2 regions of the Moritella yayanosii genome follow, and region 1 is predicted to be linked to the other one. Evidence: predicted binding sites of a transcription regulator. Region 1 holds the regulator's gene; the other holds the start of a gene.
The links. Region 1 encodes sigma-54, which starts transcription at its own class of promoters, with help from an activator protein. Its sites were predicted from a motif close to GTTGGCACGNNNNTNGNNT; they were not measured.

Region 1 (3,219 bases):
CGTTATTTTTTATGATAATGTGGTGGTGACTCAAGGCACTATATTAATTCATGCTGATAAGCTAACGGTATTAAGTCCTGGTGGCAAAGGTACTGAAGTGATGATAGCGACAGGTAACGTAGCCACTTTTTATCAAGAGCTTGATGACGGCAAAAAAATCTATGCTGAATCGAATGAGATCCGTTATGAACTCAGCAAAAAACGGTTAACGTTAACAAAAAATGCCCGCTTACGTCAGGCTGATAGCGAAGTCAAAGGTAACAAGATCATCTACCAAATTGACAAACAAGAATTGATAGCCGAAAGCGGGGATAATGAATCAGATCGTGTGATCACCATTTTCACCCCTGAAAATAACAAAACTAAGTAGAGTAAATAAATTCATATGGCGCGTTTAAAAGTATCACACTTAGCAAAAAGTTATAATAAACGTAAAGTTGTTTCTGATGTGAGTCTCGAAGTTGAATCAGGCCAAATTGTTGGTTTACTTGGGCCCAATGGCGCAGGTAAAACCACCACCTTTTACATGGTGGTTGGCTTAGTTAAGCGAGATCATGGACAAATCTTCATTGATGACCAAGAATTAACCCATGAGCCAATGCATATTCGTGCACAACAAGGTATTGGTTATTTACCCCAAGAAGCCTCAATTTTTCGTCGCTTATCGGTAACTAAAAATATCATGGCAATTTTAGAGTTGCGCCCAGAGTTAAGCCGTTTTCAGCGAAAAGAGAAATTAGAAGAATTACTTGAAGAGTTTCATATTACCCATATCCGCGATAGTTTAGGGATGAGCTTATCTGGTGGTGAACGCCGCCGAGTTGAAATAGCCCGCGCACTGGCAGCTGATCCTAAATTCATTTTATTAGATGAACCCTTTGCGGGTGTTGATCCTATCTCGGTTGGCGATATTAAAAAAATCATTCAACATCTGCGCGACCGTGGTTTAGGGGTATTAATTACCGACCATAACGTACGTGAAACACTGGATGTATGTGAATACTCTTATATTGTCAGTCATGGGCACTTAATTGCGTCTGGCACTTCAGAAGAGATTTTATCCAACGCAAAAGTGAAAGAAGTATACCTTGGAGATCAATTCCGACTATAGTTTGATATTGATACATAGCCGCATTAAGGAAGAGAGAGTAGTCGTTAGATGAAGCCATCATTACAACTTCGTATGAGTCAAACTCTGGCAATGACGCCACAGTTACAACAAGCTATTCGATTATTACAATTATCGACCTTGGAGTTACAGTTAGAGATCCAAGAAGCGTTAGACAGTAATCCGCTACTGGAACAAGAAGATCCCAACACCACGCCGTCAAATGATGCAGAAAGTAGTGACGCACACAACGCGGATAACGCGGATAATAATGACGCGATTACCGATAGCAGCCAAATCGAAGTCAGTGATGCCCTCGCCAGTGATTCCATCCCTGATGAACTGCCTACTGACAGTAATTGGGATGACGTCTATACCCCACAAATACAAAATCACAGCGGCGGCAGTGCCGGTATTGATGGACTTGATCAGGTTTACCAAGGTGCAACCAGCGAAGGTTTATACGAACATCTTATGTGGCAAATGGAATTAACCCCATTTACTGATATCGATCGCGCCATTGCCGTCGCTATTATTGACGGCATCGATGATCATGGTTATCTCAATCAAAGCTGCGAAGAGATCCTGCACAGCGTGGTTCTCGGCCACCAAGAACACGATGATAATAACGAAGATCAACTGGAATTAGATGAAGTCGAAGCGGTATTAAAACGTATTCAACATTTTGATCCTATCGGTGTAGCAGCCCGCTCACTACAAGAATGTTTATTGATCCAACTTCGACATTTGCCTAAAAATACCCCTTGGTTATCAGAATGCCAACAAATAATTCAATCCCATATGGATTTATTGGGCAATCGCGACTACCGTCAATTAAGTCGTAAAACAAAATTAAAAGAACCACAACTTAAAGAGATCATGCAATTAATTCAGAGCTTGGAACCAAGACCAGGTAATGTGATTGATCAGTCGGAAGGGCAGTATGTTATTCCCGATGTATTAGTCAAGAAAAAAAATAACCAGTGGATAGTCGACTTAAATCCTGACATTGTGCCAAGATTAAGAGTGAACACTGAATATTCTCATCTGTCGACTGGTAAGCGTAATAGTAGCGATGGGCAGTTTATTCGCGCTCATGTGCAAGAAGCAAAATGGTTTATTAAAAGCCTAGAAAGCCGTAATGAGACATTATTAAAAGTAACAAAGAGTATTGTTCAACGCCAAGTAGATTTCTTTGAATATGGCGATGAAGCCATGAAACCTATGGTACTGAATGATATTGCAGAAGAAGTCGAAATGCACGAGTCGACAATTTCGCGGGTAACAACGCAGAAATTTATGCATACACCACGTGGTATTTTTGAACTTAAGTTCTTCTTTTCAAGTCACGTCAGTACGGACAATGGCGGTGAATGTTCATCCACCGCGATTCGGGCATTAATTAAAAAGTTGGTGGCGGCAGAAAATGCCATGAAACCACTAAGTGATAGCAAGATTGCTGATTTACTTGCTGCTCAAGGTATCAAGGTGGCTCGACGTACGATCGCAAAATACCGAGAAGCACTGAGCATACCACCATCTAATCAGCGCAAGAGTCTTTTATAGCACTCACCCTACCTTCATAAGGGAGACATATATGCAAATTAATTTAACCGGTAGACATGTAGACATTACAGATTCACTGAAAGATTACATTGATAGCAAGTTTTCCAAATTAGAGCGGCATTTTGAGCACATTAACAATATTCATGTGATCTTAAATGTCGAAAAATTACTGCAAATCGCAGAAGCAAAAATACATCTAAATGGGGGTGAAATCTTTGCCGTACATGAACATAACGACATGTATGCTGCAATTGATGGCTTACTGGATAAGCTCGACCGCCAAGTGATTAAGCATAAAGAAAAATTAATTCGCCATTAATTTTAGTCCACAACAAATAACCTAAAGGAAAAACCCTTTTCCTTTAGGTATTCATGTTCCTGACATAATTAAAACATATCATATCCAAATCAATTGCGGGATAATGAGCACATATTTTATATCGAGGACAGAGTAAAAATTAGCCAGCTAACTTTTACTCTGTCCTCGATATATTCGCTGCGCAGATGTGAGGACAAAAAATGAAGTTAATAATAGTCAGCGGCCA
Region 2 (3,219 bases), 730 kb from region 1:
CTCAGGTGGCTTAATTGCAGTTTGCTACGACAGCGTTCAATAAAGAAACCAGCCAATAATAGTATGTCTTCGCCACGCTCGCGCAGCGGTGATACGGTAATGGGAAATACGCTAAGGCGATGATAAAGGTCAGCTCTAAAGCGACCTGCAAGTACTTCTTCTTTTAAATCTTTGTTGGTTGCGGCGATAATGCGTGTATCGACTTTTAAGTTGCGATCATCCCCAATACGTTGCAAGTCACCATATTGCAATACCCGCAATAATTTCGCTTGTAAAGTCAGGGTTAACTCGCCAATTTCATCAAGAAACAGGGTACCTTTATCGGCTAATTCAAATTTACCACTGCGATTACTGATGGCTCCGGTAAAGGCGCCTTTGACATGGCCAAATAGTTCACTTTCGGCAATAGCTTCTGGTAATGCTGCACAGTTAAGGTATATCAGCGGTTTGTCGGCGCGGGAAGATTGCTGGTGGATTGCGGTGGCGACTAATTCCTTCCCCACCCCTGTTTCCCCCAAGATTAATGCGGTCATATCGGTACTGGCAACGACGCTGATCTCTTTTTTTAAGGCTTGGATCTGCGCGGACTGACCAATAATTTCAGTGTTACTTTGTGGTTGATGTTTGGCGGGATCTGACTCGGTCACATCGCCAGCCGCTTTTTCCAATTTATCCATCAATAGCGCAATGTTAAGCGTTGCCGCTGCCAGTGCACTCACTGTACGTAATTCATCATTGCTGAAGTTATCAAACTGGTGGGGATCAAAGCTATCGAGCGTCAGTGCACCAATCAGGCGTTGATTTGCCATCAAGGGTAAACCAACACAGGCATGCACATGCAATTTACCTTCGTGTGAGGTAATTAGGGCGTCATAAGGGTCGGGCAAAGAACTGTCTGCAGGGAACCTGACTACATCACCGGCTCTGGCAATGGCTTCTAATCTTGGGTGTTCACTGATATTAAATTGTCTGCCCAATACGTCAGCATTCAGGCCATTAATTGCTAAGGGTTTGAAATGCTGACCCTTAAATTCTAATAGTGCGGATGCATCACAGTTAAATAATCTGCGCATGGTGGTGAGTAGACGTTCGAAACGATCCTGACTGGAAATATTGGTGGTGAGATCCAAGGCGATATGGATAAGGTCTTTGGTATCAGTCTGCATAATGTTAGCCGTATAAAACACTGTCTTATCGACAGTGTATAGTCATAATGACAATAAGTAAAGGTAGTCATTATGACAGTGGTCGCTTGTTGTTGTCATATAAATCAACACATTAACTTTTGGCACGGTACCTGCAATTAGAAAGGATATAAAATCGTTAATTATTTAATTGGAATATAATATGGCTATTCATGTAAAAAATAATATCTCTTGGGTTGGACAACGTGATTGGGAAGTGCGTGATTTTCACGGTACTGAATTTAAAACTGAAAAAGGCACGAGTTATAATAGCTATCTTATTCAAGAAGAAAAAACGGTACTGATCGACACGGTTGATCACAAGTTCTGTTACGAATTTATTCAACAATTAGAATTAGAAATTGATCTGAATAAAATTGATTACATTGTGATTAACCATGCTGAAGAAGATCATGCTGGTGCATTAGCGGCGTTATTAAATAAAATACCCAATACACCGATTTATTGTACCGAAAATGCGATTGATTCAATTACTGGTCACCACCACCACCCAGAGTGGAATTTTAACGTGGTTAAGACGGGCGATACTCTAGATTTGGGGAACGGTAAACAGTTGATCTTCATTGAAACGCCTATGTTGCATTGGCCTGACAGTATGATGACGTACATGACGGGTGACGCGGTGCTGTTTAGTAATGATGCATTCGGTCAACATTATTGTGATGAACGTTTATTTAATGATGAGGTTGATAACAAAGAGTTAATGGATCAGTGTTTACGTTATTATGCCAATATTCTTACTCCATTTAGCTCGCTTGTTACCGCGAAGATTAATGAAATATTAAGCTTTAATTTACCCATCGATATGATCGCTACCGCGCACGGTGTGGTGTGGCGTGATAATCCAATTCAGATCATTGAACAATATCTGACGTGGGCAGATAAATATCAAGAAGATCGCATTACTATTTTTTATGACTCGATGTCGAATAATACCCGCTCGATGGCGGATGCGATTGCCCAGGGTATCCATGAAGTTGATAGCCATGTGGCGGTGAAAGTATTCAACGTGGCACGTCATGATAAAAATGAAATTTTATCCAATGCCTTTATTTCCAAAGGTATCTTAGTGGGTTCATCGACGATGAATAATGTGATGATGCCTAAAATTGCCGCCATGCTGGAAGAGATCACGGGGCTGCGTTTTAAAAATAAAAAAGCCGCGGCATTTGGCAGTTATGGTTGGACTGGTGGGGCGATTGATCGCATTGAAAGTAGACTGGAGGAAGCGGGCTTTGCACCTTATCCAAGTCTGAAAACAAAATGGAAACCAGATGGTAAAGCGATATTAGCGTGTCGTGAATATGGTCGCACGTTAGCGAAGGCGTGGGCGCTAACAAGTAAGTCGCTTGCCGATGTAGCAGCGCCCACTGCCAACCAAACTGTATCAGAGCCAGCAGTAGCGGAACAAGTAGTGGCAGAACAAGTCGTTGCAGAAAGCATACCGCCAGCTGTTGAAGTAGTCAAACCGACGCAGAAAAGTGCGGTGACGCAGTTTAGTGCTGAAAGTTCGATGTTATGCACTGTCTGTCAGTGGGTTTACGATCCTGCCCAAGGTGAACCAAATCAAGATGTCGCATCGGGAACCGCATGGTCTGAGGTACCAGATTATTTCCTCTGTCCTGAATGTGGATTAGGTAAAGAAGTGTTTGAAGAGATTAAAACTAAGGATGTAGCATGAGTTCACCAGTGGTCATTATAGGCAGCGGCTTTGCTGCTTATCAATTAGTTAAATCAATTCGTCGTGCCAGTCAGGAACAAGCGATCATCGTCATCACAGCTGGCAGTGGTGATGATTATGTCAAACCAGAATTGAGCCATGTATTTAGCAAAAAACTAACCGCACAAGACATGGTTAAACAAAGTGGGGCCGACTTTGCGAGTGCACACAATATTACCCTGATGACGAATACGTATGTTGATGAGATTAACCGCATCGAAAAAACCGTGAGTTGTCAGGGTATCGAGATAGCCTACGATAATTTGGTGCTGGCAACAGGGGCGCAATCGTTTG

Region 2: the regulator sigma-54 is predicted to act here: its motif matches at 1,285-1,303, upstream of norV (anaerobic nitric oxide reductase flavorubredoxin).

Annotation. Positions count from the first base shown of each region.
Region 1 covers NZ_LS483250.1:3,313,887-3,317,105, reverse strand. Annotated here, with positions in the region: gene lptA (lipopolysaccharide transport periplasmic protein LptA) at 1-370, shown strand, start outside; gene lptB (LPS export ABC transporter ATP-binding protein) at 386-1,111, shown strand; gene MORIYA_RS15385 (RNA polymerase factor sigma-54) at 1,160-2,674, shown strand; gene hpf (ribosome hibernation promoting factor) at 2,706-2,993, shown strand; gene rapZ (RNase adapter RapZ) at 3,194-3,219, shown strand, end outside.
Region 2 covers NZ_LS483250.1:4,041,314-4,044,532, forward strand. Annotated here, with positions in the region: gene norR (nitric oxide reductase transcriptional regulator NorR) at 1-1,166, opposite strand, end outside; gene norV (anaerobic nitric oxide reductase flavorubredoxin) at 1,348-2,886, shown strand; gene norW (NADH:flavorubredoxin reductase NorW) at 2,883-3,219, shown strand, end outside.